Regions from separate parts of the Thalassospira sp. ER-Se-21-Dark genome, predicted to be linked through region 4. Evidence: predicted binding sites of a transcription regulator. Region 4 holds the regulator's gene; each other region holds the start of a gene.

Region 1 (4,215 bases), on a different contig from region 4:
TGCGGCCAAAGCGCATGCCAACGATCCGCTGGGTGTATTCCTTGGCTTCGTTGACGTTATGAATGTTGATCAGAACCGGCAGGTGCAGCTCGGATGCGAGCGCGCGCAGCAGTTCCATGATCTGACGCGATGTTTTCGGATCAAGCGATGCGGTCGGTTCATCGGCCAGCAGGATTTCAGGTTCCTGCATCAGGGCGCGGACCACGCCGACACGCTGGCGTTCACCGCCGGAAAGTTCGTCGGCACGTTTGTCGGCATAATGGGCGATCCCGACGCGTTCCATCAAATGAAAGGCGCGATCAATGTCTTCCTGCGGGTATTTGCGCGTCACTGCGCGCCATGCCGGAAGATAGCCAAGGCGACCGGACTGAACGTTTTCCATCACCGTCAAACGATCAATCAGGTTGAAGCCCTGAAACACCATGCCGATGCGGCGGCGTGCCAGACGCAGCGCCTTGCCTTCAAGCTTGGTCAGTTCCGTGCCATTGAGTTCGATGGAGCCCGAAGACGGTTCGACAAGGCGGTTGATACAACGCAGCAGGGTGCTTTTACCCGCGCCCGACGCGCCAATGATGGAAACAACACTTTCGCCCGGCACTTCAAGGTTCAGGTTCTTCAACACTGCCTTTTCTTCGCCATAGCGTTTTACAAGTTCTTTGATACGCAGCATTGCGTTACCCCGAATGAAATGGGTGGCACAGGGCCTGCCAAGGCAGGCCCTGCAAAGTTCGGATCGATTGGAAAATCAGGGATTACTTCAGGTTGTCCGGGGTGTATTTCACACCGTTGGCAGCCTGAATTTCACGGATAACCGCCCAGTCTTCCTGATAGGTGATCGGCAGGAACTTCGACACACCCTTGAATTCTTCACCAAGGGCGGTGCCCTTCATGTCAAAGGTAAAGAAGGCTTCCTTGATCTTTTCGACCAGTTCCGGCTTCAGGTTGTAGGCATAGTTGAACGAAGTGGTCGGGAAAGGCTTGCTTTCATAGATGATTTTGACTTCGTTCGGATCATAGAGATCGCGCTGGGCCATACGTTCGACAACTTCGGACGCGACCGGGGCGGCGTCATAGTCACCGGCGACAACGCCCAGGATCGACTGATCGTGCGAACCGGAATAGACAACTTCATAATCCTGTTCCGGAACGATGCCCTGCCCCGGAAGCAGTGCACGCGGTGCAAGGTTGCCCGAGTTCGAGGTCGGCGAGGTATGAGCAACGCGTTTGCCCTTAAGATCAGCCGGGGTATCAATGCCGCTGTCTACACGGGTGTAGAGCTGAAGCGTGTAACCAAAACGACCATCATCCGCACCCATCAGGGCGAACGGAACCGCACCGGCAAGGTTGACGGCAAACGGGGTCGGGCCGGTCGAGAAGCCGGCAACGTGCAGGCGGCCTGAACGCATGGCTTCGACTTCTGCCGAGTTCGACTGAACGGCAAAGAAGTGAACGTCCTTGCCGGTGACTTCTTCAAGATGCTGCAGGAACGGGTCCCAGATATCGGCATAAACCGCCGGGTCTTCGACCGGGGTATATGCAAAGACAAGGGTGTCCGGATCGACCTGCTGGTCTGCGGGCGGGGCATCGGCAACAAGATCGCCGTCCATGTCGCAATACATCGGGTCAAGATCGCCGCGTGCGATGCAGTCATCGGCTGCCGCGGCCGGGGTGGATGCCATGCCGACCATGCCGATTGCGGCAAGGAGGGTGGTGAGCTTTAAACTGTCGGTTTTTTTCGGAATTGAAAACACTGTTTTCGAACCTTTCTTCCCTGTGAATGACGGCTTTCCGCCGTTTTTGAATGTGGTTTTGTTGTTTTTATTGTTGCTTTAATCAACATTATGAATTTGAAAAAGTTGGAAAATCAACACAAAACTGTAACAAAAGGTTTCGCTCAGGATTGCTAAGATGCCTGCTATTGGCACAAAACCGGCCATAATTGAGGGGGATGTGGCTTTGCGTTTGGGAAAAAAAGAGCGGCAGCGTCGTATTCTGCAAGAGTTACAGGTTCACCCTCATGTGAGAGTTGCCACACTTGCAGAGCGATTCGATGTTGCAACCGAAACCATCCGTCGTGATCTTGACGCGCTAAGCCGTGATGGATTGATCAAACGCGAGTTCGGCGGCGCATCGGCGCGGCCCATGGGCCATCAGCCCGATCTGGCAGAACGCCAGCTATCGGCTGTGGCGGGGTTTGAACGCATTGGCATGCTGGCGGCCGACATGGTGCGGTCCGGCGATGTGGCAATGATTGATGCCGGATCAACCGTGGCCCAGATTGCGCCGTTTCTGGCAGCCCGCACGACAAAACTGCCACGCACGTTTCTAACCAATTGCTATGCGGTGGTGCATGGCATGGCCGAACTTGCCGATCATGATGATGTTTTGATGTGTCCGGGCCAGTTTGATCGTCGTGAAAACGCGGTCTATGGCAATGATACCGTCGAATATCTGCGCCGTTTCCACGCCAATATTGCCTTTATCGGGGCATCGGGGATTTCGCGCCAAGGCTTTAGTGACGTCAACCGCCGGGCGGTGGCCGTCAAACGCGCAATGATGGAACGATCAGACGAAACCTGGCTGATGGTTGATCATACGAAGTTTGATCAACGCTATCTGGAAAATGTCGCCCCGCTTGAGGCCCTTACCGGCATCATTACGGATCGCCGACCCGAACCGGAATTCGCATCCCAGCTTGAACGGGCGGGAATACGGCTTTTGGCGTGGTGTGATGAAAAACATGGTCTGGCATGAACCAACTGGCCTGAACCGATAAATAGATCGGTCAAACCTCAATTTGGTTGCAGTTGAGTTTGCGTTCGTCCTGATTCCAAACCATATTTCCCGGCACAGCGCGTTATTGTGTTGAATGCCGGGTTCCCGCCCCGGTCAGTTTGTTTCTGACACGGAGGATTATGATCGTGACCAATCCAGTGACCACCCGTACCGAACAAGACACCATGGGCGAAATTGATGTGCCTTCTGATCGGTATTGGGGGGCGCAAACCCAGCGATCCAGACAGAATTTCCGCATTGGCGGTGAACGCATGCCCGATGCCCTGATCAAGGCGTTCGGGGTTCAGAAGCTGGCGGCTGCGCGCGCCAATGCCGCGCTTGATAATCTTGAACCGGAACTGGCCAAGGCGATTGAGGCCGCCGCATCCGAGGTTGCCGAAGGTAAGCTTTTGGATCACTTCCCGCTTGTTGTCTGGCAGACCGGATCGGGTACCCAAACCAACATGAATACCAATGAAGTCATCGCCAACCGGGCGTGCGAAATTTTGGGCAAGCCGATGGGCAAACGCGAACCGGTCCATCCCAATGACCACGTTAATCGCGGGCAGTCTTCCAATGACAGCTTCCCGGCCGCCATGCATATCGCCGCCGTGGTCGAGATTGAGGAAAAGCTGAAACCCGCCCTTAAACACCTGCGCTCGACCCTTGACGCCAAGGTCGATGCATTTGGCGATATCGTCAAAATCGGCCGCACCCATATGCAGGATGCGGTTCCCCTGACCCTGGGGCAGGAATTTTCCGGCTATGCCGCGCAAGTCGCACTAGGCCTTAATCGGATTGACGATGCGCTTAAACGCCTGCGCAAACTGGCACAGGGTGGCACCGCCCTTGGGACCGGGCTGAATGCGCCGGATGGCTTTGATGTCGAATTTGCCAAACAGGTGTCAAAAATCACCGGCCTTGAGTTCGAAACGGCGGAAAACAAGTTCGAAGCACTGGCCGCCCATGACGCCTGTGTCGAGATGTCAGGTGTCATGAATGTGCTGGCGACGTCCTTGATGAAAATCGGCAATGATATTCGTCTGCTTGGGTCCGGGCCGCGTTGCGGGTTGGGTGAACTTGTCCTGCCCGCCAACGAACCCGGATCCTCGATCATGCCGGGCAAGGTCAATCCGACCCAGGCCGAGGCATTGACCATGGTCTGCGCGCAGGTGATGGGCAATCATGTTGCGGTGACGGTGGGTGGTTCGAACGGTCATCTGGACCTTAACGTGTTCAAGCCGGTGATTATTTATAACCTGCTGCAATCCATCCGCCTGATTGCCGATGCATCGGTCAGCTTTGCCGATAACTGTATTGCCGGGCTTGAGGCCGATCAGGAAAAGATCGCGCACTATGTAGAACAAAGCCTGATGCTGGTGACCGCCCTGGCACCGCATATTGGCTATGACAATGCGGCGGCCGTGGCCAAGAAGGCGC
Region 2 (4,215 bases), on a different contig from region 4:
GAGTTTAGTCGATATCGTCACCGGTTTGAACCGTTTTCCATCTGGCGTTTAAAAAGGAAAAAGCCGGGCAATGCCCGGCTTCCCCATATCCAGTAATCAGGGCTGTAATCGGGTTACTTCAAGTCATAAACCTTGGTGCTACCAGATACTTCCGATGCCACCACCAGCATTGCGTTCCCGGTCGGGCTATCCTTGGCATCAACAAACTGCAGGCCTTCGGGGGCCAGTTCACCAGCAGTATCATTTTCCGGATTGCCAGAGAAACGACGATCACTGTGATAGGTGACGAATTGCGGGTTGGTCGGGTTGGTCAGATCATAGACCATAAAGCCCCCCTGACGTTCCAGCCCGATAAAGGCATAAGGCGTGCCGTTGACATAGCCACTTGCAATGCCTTCTGGCTCCGGGCCCTTGTCATCGGAGCGGTTGTCGCGGCTGTAGTTTTCAGTATCCGAGGAATTGAAAACGTTGGGATAGTTCGCCGCCAGGATCTGCTCAAACGCATCACCACTGTCAAAGACCATTTCACCGTCTGCATCCAGCACCGAGAACGACCGTGCGCCATAGCTATAGATGACATCGAAATCACCATCGCCATCAACGTCGCCCTGCGCGGTTGTGGTCTTCAAACGACCAAGATTTTCATCCTTTTGCAGGGTGCTTGCGGTTGGGAAGGCAACCGGATCAAGGGTCAGTTTGCCAACGCGGGTTTCCTCGCTGTAACCGTCATAGTCGCGTGAATCGCCTTCGTTGGCGATCAGGACCCATTCCTTGCCATCAATATTGATCGCATCGATGGTGTCAGGCATGAACATGCCCATCACCGGCCAAGTGCGGATATTGATCTTGCCGTCCTTGTCGCTGGCATCAAAGGCATGCACCGAATGATCCTTGAAGCCAAGACCGGCGACGTTTTTGACCGTTGCAGTTTCGATATCGATAATCGCAACCGCGTTGTTTTCCTGCAGCGACACATAGGCGGTTTTGCTGTCGTTGGAGACGGCGATATATTCCGGCTCTACATCCTGTGCGACGCTTGAGGTCCCCGGATTGGATGTCCGCATGCCATGGGGCAGCTTGCCATCATTCAGGAACTTGAAATCGACCGTGCGGACGTCATCATTGGACAAGTTTTCTGCACCACCGGCCATGGCAATGATCGAAACACTACCTTCCGGATCATTGGTGAATGCGTCATTCGGCTCACCCTCGTTCGCGACCAGAACATATTTCCCATCCGGGGAAAACTTGATCATGTCGGGCAGCGCGCCAACGGTGACCGCTGAAATGAACCCGCCATCGGTATCAAAGAAAACGGCCTGACCCGGTGCCTGCTTATCGCTGTTTTCCACGGCTACGGCGACAACGCCATTTTTGATGGCAACACTGTTGGCACCTTTGCCCCAGGTGGAAAGATCAATCGCGGCGATCTTGGTCAGTTCGGACGGATCGGACATATCAAGAATATCGACCACTTTGTCCGCGCCATTGACGACAAAGATGCGCTTTGTCACCGGATCAAATGCCGGGATTTCCGCCGCACTTTCATCCAGCATCCCGGTACGATATTCGCCCATCGGCACAATCGTGATCGGATGCGCACCCGCATTGATGACGTCCCCCGCCATCTTGGTTTGGTTGGGTGCCGTGCCTGCACAGGCTGTCAGAAGCAACGAAACAGCGGCTGTCGCCATCAATGAAGAACGCATGTTTTCCCCTTGGAATAACCGTAAACAAAGCAGGCAGACTGCGTGTTTGTTGTAACGGTTTCATGACCCGGTCGTGACAGTTTCATAAATTTCTTATCGGTTGGACTGCTCCAATTCCGGTCTGGTTTCGTATCGAAACCATAACTCGAAACAATCCGTCGGGATTTGCCCCGCGACCCAGACAGGAGCCACACATGCCACGGATGTCAAACGTGAATATTGCGATCATTGGTGCCGGAATGGCGGGCCTAAAGGCTGCCAGCACGCTGCACCGCATCGGCATGAATGTAACGGTGTTTGAAAAAAGCCGCGGTCTTGGCGGGCGTCTGGCGTCACGGCGCACCGACTTTGGTCATTTCAATCATGGTGCACAATATGTGACGGCGCGTGATCCCGGATTTAATGCGTTTTTGCAAGAGGCAACCGAGTTCAACGCGGCCCAAAACTGGTCGCCCAACCTGCATCGCGGAACGCCCGCCCCGGCGCAATCAGGTGCGGCACTTTCACCGATCGCGCGCCATGTCGGCAACCTTGCCGAAGAGCCCTGGTATCAGGGCGCGCCGCAGATGAACAAACTGATCCGCCCACTGGTCGATACCTTCCCGATCCAGAAACAACATCGCATTGTCGGCATCGAGCCATCCGGCCCGCGCAGTTTTATGCTTCATGATGATCTGGACGGCACATATGGCCCGTTTGATGGCGTGATCGTCACCGCCCCTGCCCCGCAGACCGCCGATCTTTTGCGGCCCCTTGCCCCGCGTTATGCCCCGATTGAAGAGGTTGTCATGGCACCGTGCTGGGCAGTGATGGCGGCCTTTGAAAGCCCGCTTCCGACCGGCTTTGACGCGATGCTGTATCCGAGCCCCGAAATCAGCTGGGCCGCGCGCAGCAGCCAGAACGATGACATGTTCCACCGTCGCACACCCGATCCGTGGGTCCTGCACGCCAGCCCGGAATGGTCACGTCAGCACCTTGAAGAAGACAAGGACCGCGTGATTGAAAAGCTGCTGGCCGCCCTTCGTGATGTCAGTGGTGTGAAACTGCCGGAACTTCATTCGGTGCAGGCCCATCGTTGGCGTTATGCGCGGACTGAATTGCCACTTAGCAAAAGTCACCTTAACGGCATGAACGGCCGGGTGATTGCCGCAGGCGACTGGTGCCTTGGCGCACGGGTCGAGGCGGCTTGGCGCAGTGGCCGGTCCGCTGCACATGCCATGGTCGAAGCCCTGATCGGATAATCGGTAAACGTGATCCGAACACAGTATCATGCCGCAAAATGCCAATGGACATCGTCACAGCAAATCAGACCTGCCGCAGAAAACCTGCGTGACATGCGCACGTCCGTTTAACTGGCGGCGCAAATGGAAGGATTGCTGGGAGGAGGTTCAATATTGCTCTGACCGGTGCCGACGCCAGCGAAAGCAGCCTGCAAAAACCGAGATGCAGGACCAGTTATCATGATGTTTGACCGAAAAGACGAAGATCAGCCAACCTATGCCATCTTGCGCCAGCGCGTGATTGATCTGGCAACAGAGCGCGGGCCGGACAAAACGATCTGCCCGTCAGAGGTTGCCAAAACCTTTGGCTCCTACTGGCGGGAATTGATGCCACGCGTGCATCAGGTGGCAGAGCAACTGTGTGCGGAGCGCAAACTGACATTTGAAAAGGGCGGCATCAGCCATGACCAAAACCGCCCTTCGGGTCATTATCGATTGCGCATCGTCGCCGATGATCAGGATGACTAATCCAGCTTATGCGCCACGCAAGGCATGCAGGCGCTTGATCAGACCGGCGGTCGATGCATCACGCGTACCGGCATCTTCCTTGCCCTCGACCATCGGAAGCAGTTCCTTGGCAAGCTGCTTGCCAAGCTCAACGCCCCACTGGTCATAGGAATTGACGTTCCAGATGATGCCCTGAACAAAGATTTTGTGTTCATACATCGCGACCAGTCGGCCAAGGGTGAACGGATCAAGCTGCTTATAGAGGATCATGGTGCTGGGCTTGTTGCCATCAAACACCTTTTGCGGTGCCAGCACATCAATCTCGGCTGGTGACAGGTCACTGCCAGAAAGCTCTTCACGGACTTCGTCCTCGGTCTTGCCGCGCATCAATGCCTCGGCCTGTGCCAAGCAGTTCGACACCAGCTTGTCATGATGGTTGGCCAACGGATGCAGCGCATTGGCCGCCACGATGAAATCAACCGGGATCAGCTCGGTGCCCTGATGGATCAGCTGATAGAAGGCGTGCTGGCCGTTTGTGCCCGGCTCACCCCAGATGATCGGGCCAGTTTCATAGGCAATCGGTTTGCCATCACGGGTCACCGACTTGCCGTTGCTTTCCATATCGGCCTGCTGCAGATAGGCCGGCAGGCGCGACAGGTGCTGATCATAAGGCAGGATAGCCTGACTGGATGCGCCCAGCACATTGCGATACCAAACGCCGATCAAGCCAAGGATCATTGGGATGTTGGTTTCAATTGGGGCTGTTTTGAAATGGTTGT
Region 3 (4,215 bases), on a different contig from region 4:
CACGGATCTTGTCGAAGACTTCGCGGTAATCAGCAAACAGGTTCTTGGCATCATCCAGCACAGCTTTCAGGTCACCCGAAAGCGGTTGATTACCGATTTGCCCCAGTGCGGCTTCAAGCTTTGCAAACTCATCGGCGGATTTCGCGCCAAAACTGTCATCCTGACGACCAATCAGGATATTGGCATACAACCTTGCCAGAAGCGCATGTTCACGTGCCGCGACTGAACGTTTGAGGAGCTCAATATCGCCGGTGTCCTGCGCATGGGCAACAAGCTTGTCGAGATCGGCAACGATCTTGATCCCGTCCGGTTCAAGGCGATCAAGGATCAGGGAATGGTATTCGTCGCTCAGGCTTTTGGCCGAGGCAAAGCTTGCCAGATAGCTTTCAAGCTCTTCGGCGATGTGTTCAATGCGGCTTCGGTGTTGTTCGCCGATGAATTTCTCACGGGCGTCATCAAGCATCAGATCAAGCTGCTTGGCATAGGTAAACACGGCTTCGGCATCTGCCGGATCAGCCGTATTGGCAAATTCACGCGCGTGACTGTTAAAGCGCAGGAATTGCGTTTCAATCTCGCTGATCAGCGCGGCTTCTTCAACATAATGGGCATATTCATCCACATCATGTGAAACAGCAACAAAGGTGAAATAAGCAAAGGCAAGTGCCGAAATGAGAATTGCCAGCACCACGGTAAAACCAGCCAGAATTTTTGTTTTTATCTGCATGTCAGCCAACACACCTGAGTTGAGAACCAAAGCAGAGGACCCCGAAACCATCGTCAATCTCCCTGAATGGCGATGATCTTCATCAACGCTATCCGTCAAATTTCGCAGCACGTTTAGCGACTCAAGATCCATCCCAATTCCCTCTGCTCGGGAGGTATAAGTCACGCGCACTACGTTAAAATCAAGGTGGGGAAAAGAAATACAACTTCAAGGACTCGTTGATAATTCATCAGGAGCACTTGAAAAATCCCGGAAGTCCGGGCATTTGACCGAGGCAACCGGACAATCCGTGTAACGACTTTGGGGTGTGCTTTTAATCCGCAGCGATCCGAAGCAGATCACGTGAAGGGTGATCGGTCATCGAAGACAATTCGGCATAAGCCGGCGGCACCATCAATCGCACAGGATAGGGGGACAAACTGATCTCGCACGGCAGTTTCCCGGCACTTTCACCATCAATCTGAAGCGGCGCCGGGCCGCAATGACTGGTGATTGTGATGCGCTCTGCCCGAACCACCGAAACGTCACTTTGGGCATGCAACCGATTAAGCGTCAGTGCCAGACCATAACGTGCCAAGGCCCCGATACCGTTGCCCGGCATCAGCACCACATCAAGGCTGTTGGCCGTCAGACTGGCATCGGGCGATATGACAAATGCCCCGCCGTAATGTTGGGCATGGGTTACAACCACGCCCGACACCCGATAATTTTCCCGGCCAATACTGACTTCAAAATCACGATGACGCGGGAAAAAGATGTTGCGAAGGCCTTCCAGAACATAGGCCCCCTTGCCAATCAGGCGTTTGAGGCGCAGCGAAACATTGGCGACCGTATCGGCATCGGCCCCCATGCCGACCATCAAAAAGAACGCCCGGCCATTGACCAGTCCGGGACGGACCCAGACCATGCCGGGATTATTGATATAGTCGGCAATCGCGCGTGCCCGGATTTCAAGCCCGACCTCGACCGCAAGCACATTGGCTGTTCCAAGCGGGATGATGCCAAGTGGCGGGACCTCGTGCCCGTCAATCTGGGCATCAAGCAATCCGTTTAATGCCTCGTTCAGGGACCCGTCGCCCCCGGCAACAAACAAACGTTGATGGGCACGAACCTTGCGGGCCAGTTCGCGGGCGTGACCGGGATGGGTGGTTTGCAGCAACTCCACCTTGATGCCGGCATGTTGCAATATCTGGGATAAGAACCGCTGTTTATTGCCACCGGCACGTGGATTGAAGATGACAGTCACATCCGCTTCGGTCATTTGGACCCACTTCCGAAATAAAAATGAAATAAATTTTTCACAGCACCTACCATATGAAATAAAACATGTAACAGTTGCTTTACAGAACTGCGAAATTTCTGTGAACGGGTTATATAATCGAACGATTTGTTTTAAACCGATACTGGTTTGGAACAGTATTCGGCAAGACAAACTGTCGAATTCCAGCCATCCTTTTGGCAGGATACGGAGGAGCGGCAATGACAGCGATGACGCTGCAACCGCATTACCGCACGGTCTGGATTTCAGACGTCCATCTGGGGACACGTGGATGTCAGGCAGACCTTCTATTGGATTTCCTCAATGAAGTGACGGCAGACACCTATTATCTGGTGGGTGACATTATTGACGGCTGGCGCCTGAAGAAAAGCTGGTACTGGCCGGAAAGTCATCATGCCGTGATCACGACAATCATGGAAAAGGCAAAGAATGGCGCCAAAGTCATCTTCGTCCCCGGGAACCATGATGAATTTGCCCGCGAGTTTGTCGATATGACCTTTGGCCATGTCGACGTTAAAATGAACGATATCCACGTCACCGCCGATGGCAAGCGCCTTTTGGTCATCCATGGCGATGAATTTGACGGCGTCGTCAAATACGCCAAGTGGCTGGCCTACCTTGGTGACACCGCCTACAACCTCGCCATTACGCTCAACCGCTATTTCAACGGCGTTCGCCGCCGGCTTGGTTACGGATACTGGTCGCTTTCGGCCTATCTTAAGAACCGGGTGAAGAACGCGGTTCAGTTCATCTGCAACTTTGAAAATGCCGTCGCCCACGAAGCCGCCAAACGCAAGGTGGATGGCGTGGTCTGCGGCCATATCCATCACGCCGAAAAACGCAAGATCGGCGATGTGCTCTATTGCAATGATGGTGACTGGGTTGAAAGCTGTACGGCCCTTGTCGAAGACAAGGAAGGCAAGCTCGAACTGCTGCACTGGGCCGAAATGCGCCAGATGGCGATGAGCCATTCACGCCCCGGTCACGACGCGGCAAGCGCCCCGTCGCTTGGCCTTGGCAAATTGATTTCCATGTTTCGTATCGCCCATGAAGCGGGCAACTCTGCATCGGGCTCTTCGAAAAAGGGCAATGATGCACCGATTGGAAAGACTGCATGAAAATACTGATCGTAACCGATGCCTGGTATCCGCAGGTCAACGGTGTTGTCCGTACCCTTGAAACCGTACGGGGCGAATTGGGCGAGATGGGACATGACGTTCATGTCATCTCGCCCGATCAGTTTAAAACCATCCCCTGCCCGACCTACCCGGAAATCCGGCTGGCGCTTTTTGCCAAACGCAAAATGGCCAAGATGATCGAGGCCCTTCATCCCGTCGCCATTCATATTTCGACCGAAGGCCCGCTGGGTCAGGCCGCACGGGCCTATTGCCTTAAGCGTGGCATTCCTTTTTCGACCGCCTATCACACGCGCTTCCCGGAATATATTCATGCCCGCTGGCGTCTGCCGCTTTCGATCCTTTATCGCGGCATGAAGCATTTCCACGGCAAATCGCAATCCGTCATGGTCGCAACCGAAACCCTGCGTCAGGAACTGTCCGACTGGGGCTTTAACAACCTGCAAATCTGGTCACGCGGTGTCGATCTGGACCTGTTCCGCCCCCGCCCGGAAGCCAGTTTTGGCGATTTCCCAAAACCGCACTGGCTGTTTGTCGGCCGGGTTGCGGTGGAAAAGAACATCGGCCACTTCCTTGATCTCGACTTGCCCGGCACAAAATTTGTCGTTGGCGATGGCCCGCAGCTAAATGAGCTCAAGGGCAAATATCCCAACGCGCAGTTTCTCGGCAAAAAAACCGGTGAAGAACTGGCAACGGCCTTTGCCGCGGCCGACGTCTTTGTATTCCCCAGCAAGACCGACACTTTTGGCCTTGTGATCCTTGAAGCCCTGGCGTCGGGCACCCCGGTTGCGGTTTTCCCGGTTCAGGGACCAGCCGATATCGTGCGTGGCACCAAGGCCGGCGCCATTGATGCCGACCTCCGCGAAGCCGCCTTGGCCGCGTTGGAACTTAAAAGTGACGATGCCCGCGCGTTGGCCGAACAATATAGCTGGCGCAATTCGGCCGACCAGTTCCTGCACAATCTGGCACCGTTTTCCGGTGGATTTGATGGTGTTGAGGCAACCCGCATTTCACTGGATGACGCGGCAAATACCAGCACGGCAAAATCAAAGGTCGCAGAACCGGATCACGCGCCT
Region 4 (4,215 bases):
CATCGCATCGCGTGCGGCGATCAAGGCGGTGCCGCCGTCGATCCGTCAGGCCGCCCTTGGCCTTGGTGCATCCCCGGTTCAGACCGTGACCCACCATGTCTTGCCGCTTGCCATGCCGGGCATTCTGACCGGCACGATCATTGGCATGGCACAGGCGCTTGGTGAAACCGCACCGCTTCTGATGATCGGAATGGTTGCCTTTATTGTTGATATCCCGGGCGGGGCTCTTGACCCGGCAACGGTTCTGCCGGTCCAGATCTATCTGTGGGCAGACAGCCCGGAACGTGCCTTTGTCGAGAAAACCTCGGCAGCGATTATGGTGTTGCTGGCCTTCCTTGTCCTGATGAATGGACTGGCTGTGTATCTGCGCAAAAAATTTGAACGGAAGTGGTAAAATGGCTGCTGTATCCCAGAGCGCAATGACGGCGGAGCCGTCGGTCGAAAAACCGAAAATGACCGCGCGCAAGCTCGATCTTTTCTATAGCGACAATCAGGCCCTCTATGAGGTCAACCTTGATATCCCCGAACAGCAGGTAACCGCACTGATTGGTCCGTCGGGCTGTGGTAAATCCACCTTCCTGCGCTGCCTGAACCGGATGAATGACACCATTGACGGTGTGACGATCAAAGGTGACGTTACCCTGGATGGTCGCGACATCTATGACAAGCGGATCGACGTGGTTCAGCTGCGCGCGCGCATCGGCATGGTGTTCCAGAAACCGAACCCGTTCCCGAAAACCATCTATGACAACGTGGCCTATGGCCCGCGTATTCATGGTCTGGTCAATTCGCGCGATGAACTTGATGAAATTGTCATGACCTCGCTCGAACGTGCGGGTCTTCTGAAAGAAGTCAAAGATCGTCTGCAATCGCCGGCAACCGGTCTTTCCGGTGGTCAGCAGCAGCGCCTTTGCATTGCACGCGCGGTTGCCGTCAGCCCGGAAGTCATCCTGATGGATGAACCGTGCTCGGCCCTTGATCCGATTGCGACCGCCAAGGTCGAGGAACTGATAGACGAGTTGCGTTCGAACTACACGATCGTGATCGTGACCCACTCCATGCAGCAGGCCGCCCGTGTGTCGCAGCGCACCGCGTTCTTCCACCTCGGAAAGCTGGTTGAAGTCGGTGAAACCGATCAGATCTTTACCAACCCGAAGGACGAACGCACCAAGGGTTACATTACCGGCCGCTTCGGTTAAGCGAGCCAGGAGTACGCATAAATGGCTGATGAACATACCCATATCGTAAGTTCGTTCGACGAGGAACTGACCCGTCTGAACAACATCATTTCGCAAATGGGCGGGCTTGCTGAAAGCCAGCTTATTTCCTCGATCAGATCCATCGTCAAACGCGATTCCGAACTGGCCGAGAAAGTCATCCTGTCCGATCAGCGCATTGATGTGCTCGAACAGGAAGTTCAGGACTTTGCCGTCCGTCTTCTGGCCCTGCGTCAGCCGATGGCAGATGACCTGCGTCAGGTCGTCACCGCGCTCAAGCTGTCAAACGATCTGGAACGCATTGGTGATCTGGCAAAGAACATCGCCAAACGCGCGCAGGTGCTGAACCAGATCCCGCCGATCCGCCCGGTTCAGGCGATCCCGAACATGGCCAAGCTGGCCCAGGAAATCATCAAGGATGTCCTGGATGCCTATATCGAAAGCGACGCCGAAAAGGCCCACCGGGTCTGGGAACGCGATCAGGAAGTGGACGACATGTACAATTCGCTGTTCCGCGAATTGCTGACCTACATGATGGAAGATCCGCGCAACATTACCGCATCGACCCATCTGTTGTTCATTGCCAAGAACATCGAACGTATCGGTGATCACGCAACCAATATCGCCGAAACGATCTATTACCGGATCAAGGGCGAAGACCTGCCGGGGATTGACCGGCCAAAAAACGACGCAGCGAACTTCGCTGTTGTCGAACCGAATGACTGACACGGGAGCATAGGAAGATGGACCCAACGGTTCTTATCGTCGAGGACGAGGCAGCAATCGTAACCATGTTGCGCTACAACCTCGAACGCGAGGGGATGCAGGTTGTCGAAGCCGGTGACGGTGACGAAGCGTTGAAAATTCTGGCTGAAACCCATGTCGATCTGGTTTTGCTCGACTGGATGCTGCCGGTAATGTCGGGGATCGAAGTCTGCCGTCAGATCCGCCGCAAGCCTGAAAGCCGCGATTTGCCGGTGATCATGGTGACGGCACGTGGCGAAGAGGGCGACCGCATCCGCGGTCTTGATACCGGCGCTGATGACTATGTCACCAAGCCGTTTGCCATTGGCGAGCTGCTCGCCCGTATCCGCGCACTTTTGCGCCGGTCCGGTCCGGCGCAACCACAAGGGCAGTTGATCTATTCCGACATCGAAATGGATCTCGCCGCCCACCGGGTCAGCCGCAATGGAAAATCGATCCATCTTGGCCCGACCGAGTTCCGTCTGCTGCGCTATTTCCTCGAACATCCGGGTCGGGTTTTCTCGCGCGAACAGTTGCTTAACGCGGTTTGGGGCCCGAACATCTATGTCGAAACCCGCACCGTCGACGTTCATATCCGCCGCCTGCGCAAGGCGCTCAATGACGTCAAAGGCACGCGCGATATCATCCGCACCGTCCGTGCGGCGGGCTATGCACTGGATTCAGAAACCGCGGCCTAAGTCGGTATAGAGCCCTATCCGATTAAAAAACCCCCGTTGCAGGTTGCAGCGGGGGTTTTTGTTTTAAGGTCGTAACGTCTTCAGGTTTTTTTCTTCACCGGTTTTTCGGCATTCTCCGACCCTGATGGTTTGCGCTGCGGGCGCGGCGCCAGTTCGTTCATCAAAAGCATGTCCGCACGGCGGAATTTGGCGATTTCGGCATCAATGTCTTCCTGCGGCACATCACAGGCGGCCAACACATGGTCGGATAATCGCAAGCCGGTTTCAAGCACCTCGGGGATCGCGGCATCCGCCCCATGGCGCGACAGCGGCCCGATATGGGTGATGTCCTGCGCACGGGCAAAGATCTTCAGATGCGGGTAATGCTGGCGCAAAAGGGCGACCGTCTTCTCGGTCGCATGCGGGTTCCCCATGGCAACAACCGCAATTTTTGCCTCATCGGTGTGTGCCGCCCGGAAAGTTTCCGGTCTGGACCCGTCGGCAAAGTAAACCGGAAGGCCTTCTGCCCGGCCGCGTGAAACCTGCTGTGCGTCACTATCCAGCACCAGGAACGGAATGTTGCGCGTCTTGAGCAACCGGGCCAGAACCCGGCCAACGCGACCACTTCCGATCACCAGAACATGCTGGTGAATGCCCTCGGATTCTTCGGCAATCTTGCCAAGCTGGTCTTCTTCCTTGGGATGAAGCTTTTCCTCGATCTTGTGTCCAAGGCTGATCAGTGTCGGGGTCAGCGCCATCGAAATCGCCACCACCGGGATCAGCATGGCTGCCATTTCAAGCGGTACCGCACCATTCTGGGCGGCCAGCGCAAACATGACAAAGGCAAATTCACCGCCGGCGGCCAAGCTCATCGCCACCCGGATGGCAAGGCCGGTTTCAAACTGGATCGCGCGCGCCAGGACGAACAAAACCGCCGTCTTGATCACCAGCAACAGCACCAGCCACATGACGATGGTGCCAAATTCGTTATAAACAACGTCGGCATCAACCGACATGCCCACCGACATAAAGAACAGCGACAGGAACACGCCGCGGAACGGTGAAATGTCGGCTTCGATCTGATGACGGAACTCGGTTTCGGCCAACATCACCCCGGCGATAAACGCGCCCAGCGCCATTGAAAGTCCGGAAACCTCGGTCAAGGTGCTGGCGGCTAGCACAACAAACAGCGTGCCGATGGCAAACAGTTCCGGGTTCTTGAGCGACGCGATATAGCGAAACAGCCGCGGCAACACATAGCGCCCGACGAGCAACAACAACGCGACCGACCCGAAACCAAGCAGGATGCTCATCCACGGGCTGGTTTCCGTTCCGGCGTCACCTGCCGCTTGCACCATGATCAGGAACGGACCAACCGCCACGTCCTGCAATAACAAAATGGCAAGGGCCGCACGCCCGAACCGGGTATTGAGCTGCTTGTCATCGGAAAGCTGTTTGAGAATGATCGCGGTCGATGAAAGCGCAAGCGCTCCGGCAATCACCAAGGCCGTCGGCAGCGGGAATTCCATGACAACCAGAAGCCCCAGAAGGGCTGCCATCGACACCAGAATTTGCAA

What was found. Region 4 encodes PhoB, which activates phosphate uptake and scavenging genes when phosphate is short. Its sites were predicted from a motif close to TNTCATAAAACTGTCA; they were not measured.
Region 1: a site for PhoB is predicted at 1,866-1,881, ahead of phnD (phosphate/phosphite/phosphonate ABC transporter substrate-binding protein). Genes of this name have one in related genera too.
Region 2: a site for PhoB is predicted at 1,784-1,799, ahead of FHI25_RS12185 (choice-of-anchor I family protein). Genes of this name have one in related genera too.
Region 3: a site for PhoB is predicted at 1,999-2,014, ahead of FHI25_RS13270 (UDP-2,3-diacylglucosamine diphosphatase). Genes of this name have one in related genera too.

What each region holds. Positions count from the first base shown of each region.
Region 1 is NZ_VDEZ01000003.1:102,171-106,385, reverse strand. It holds gene phnC (phosphonate ABC transporter ATP-binding protein) at 1-670, opposite strand, end outside; gene phnD (phosphate/phosphite/phosphonate ABC transporter substrate-binding protein) at 753-1,751, opposite strand; gene FHI25_RS13175 (DeoR/GlpR family DNA-binding transcription regulator) at 1,909-2,754, shown strand; gene fumC (class II fumarate hydratase) at 2,916-4,215, shown strand, end outside.
Region 2 is NZ_VDEZ01000002.1:965,643-969,857, forward strand. It holds gene FHI25_RS12185 (choice-of-anchor I family protein) at 114-1,709, opposite strand; gene FHI25_RS12190 (FAD-dependent oxidoreductase) at 1,904-2,950, shown strand; gene FHI25_RS12195 (DUF2256 domain-containing protein) at 2,979-3,173, shown strand; gene FHI25_RS12200 (DUF3253 domain-containing protein) at 3,170-3,457, shown strand; gene pgi (glucose-6-phosphate isomerase) at 3,464-4,215, opposite strand, start outside.
Region 3 is NZ_VDEZ01000003.1:120,695-124,909, forward strand. It holds gene FHI25_RS13260 (HAMP domain-containing methyl-accepting chemotaxis protein) at 1-724, opposite strand, end outside; gene FHI25_RS13265 (YegS/Rv2252/BmrU family lipid kinase) at 1,038-1,985, opposite strand; gene FHI25_RS13270 (UDP-2,3-diacylglucosamine diphosphatase) at 2,204-3,121, shown strand; gene FHI25_RS13275 (glycosyltransferase family 1 protein) at 3,118-4,215, shown strand, end outside.
Region 4 is NZ_VDEZ01000001.1:773,950-778,164, reverse strand. It holds gene pstA (phosphate ABC transporter permease PstA) at 1-394, shown strand, start outside; gene pstB (phosphate ABC transporter ATP-binding protein PstB) at 396-1,199, shown strand; gene phoU (phosphate signaling complex protein PhoU) at 1,221-1,943, shown strand; gene phoB (phosphate regulon transcriptional regulator PhoB) at 1,961-2,659, shown strand; gene FHI25_RS03415 (cation:proton antiporter) at 2,740-4,215, opposite strand, start outside.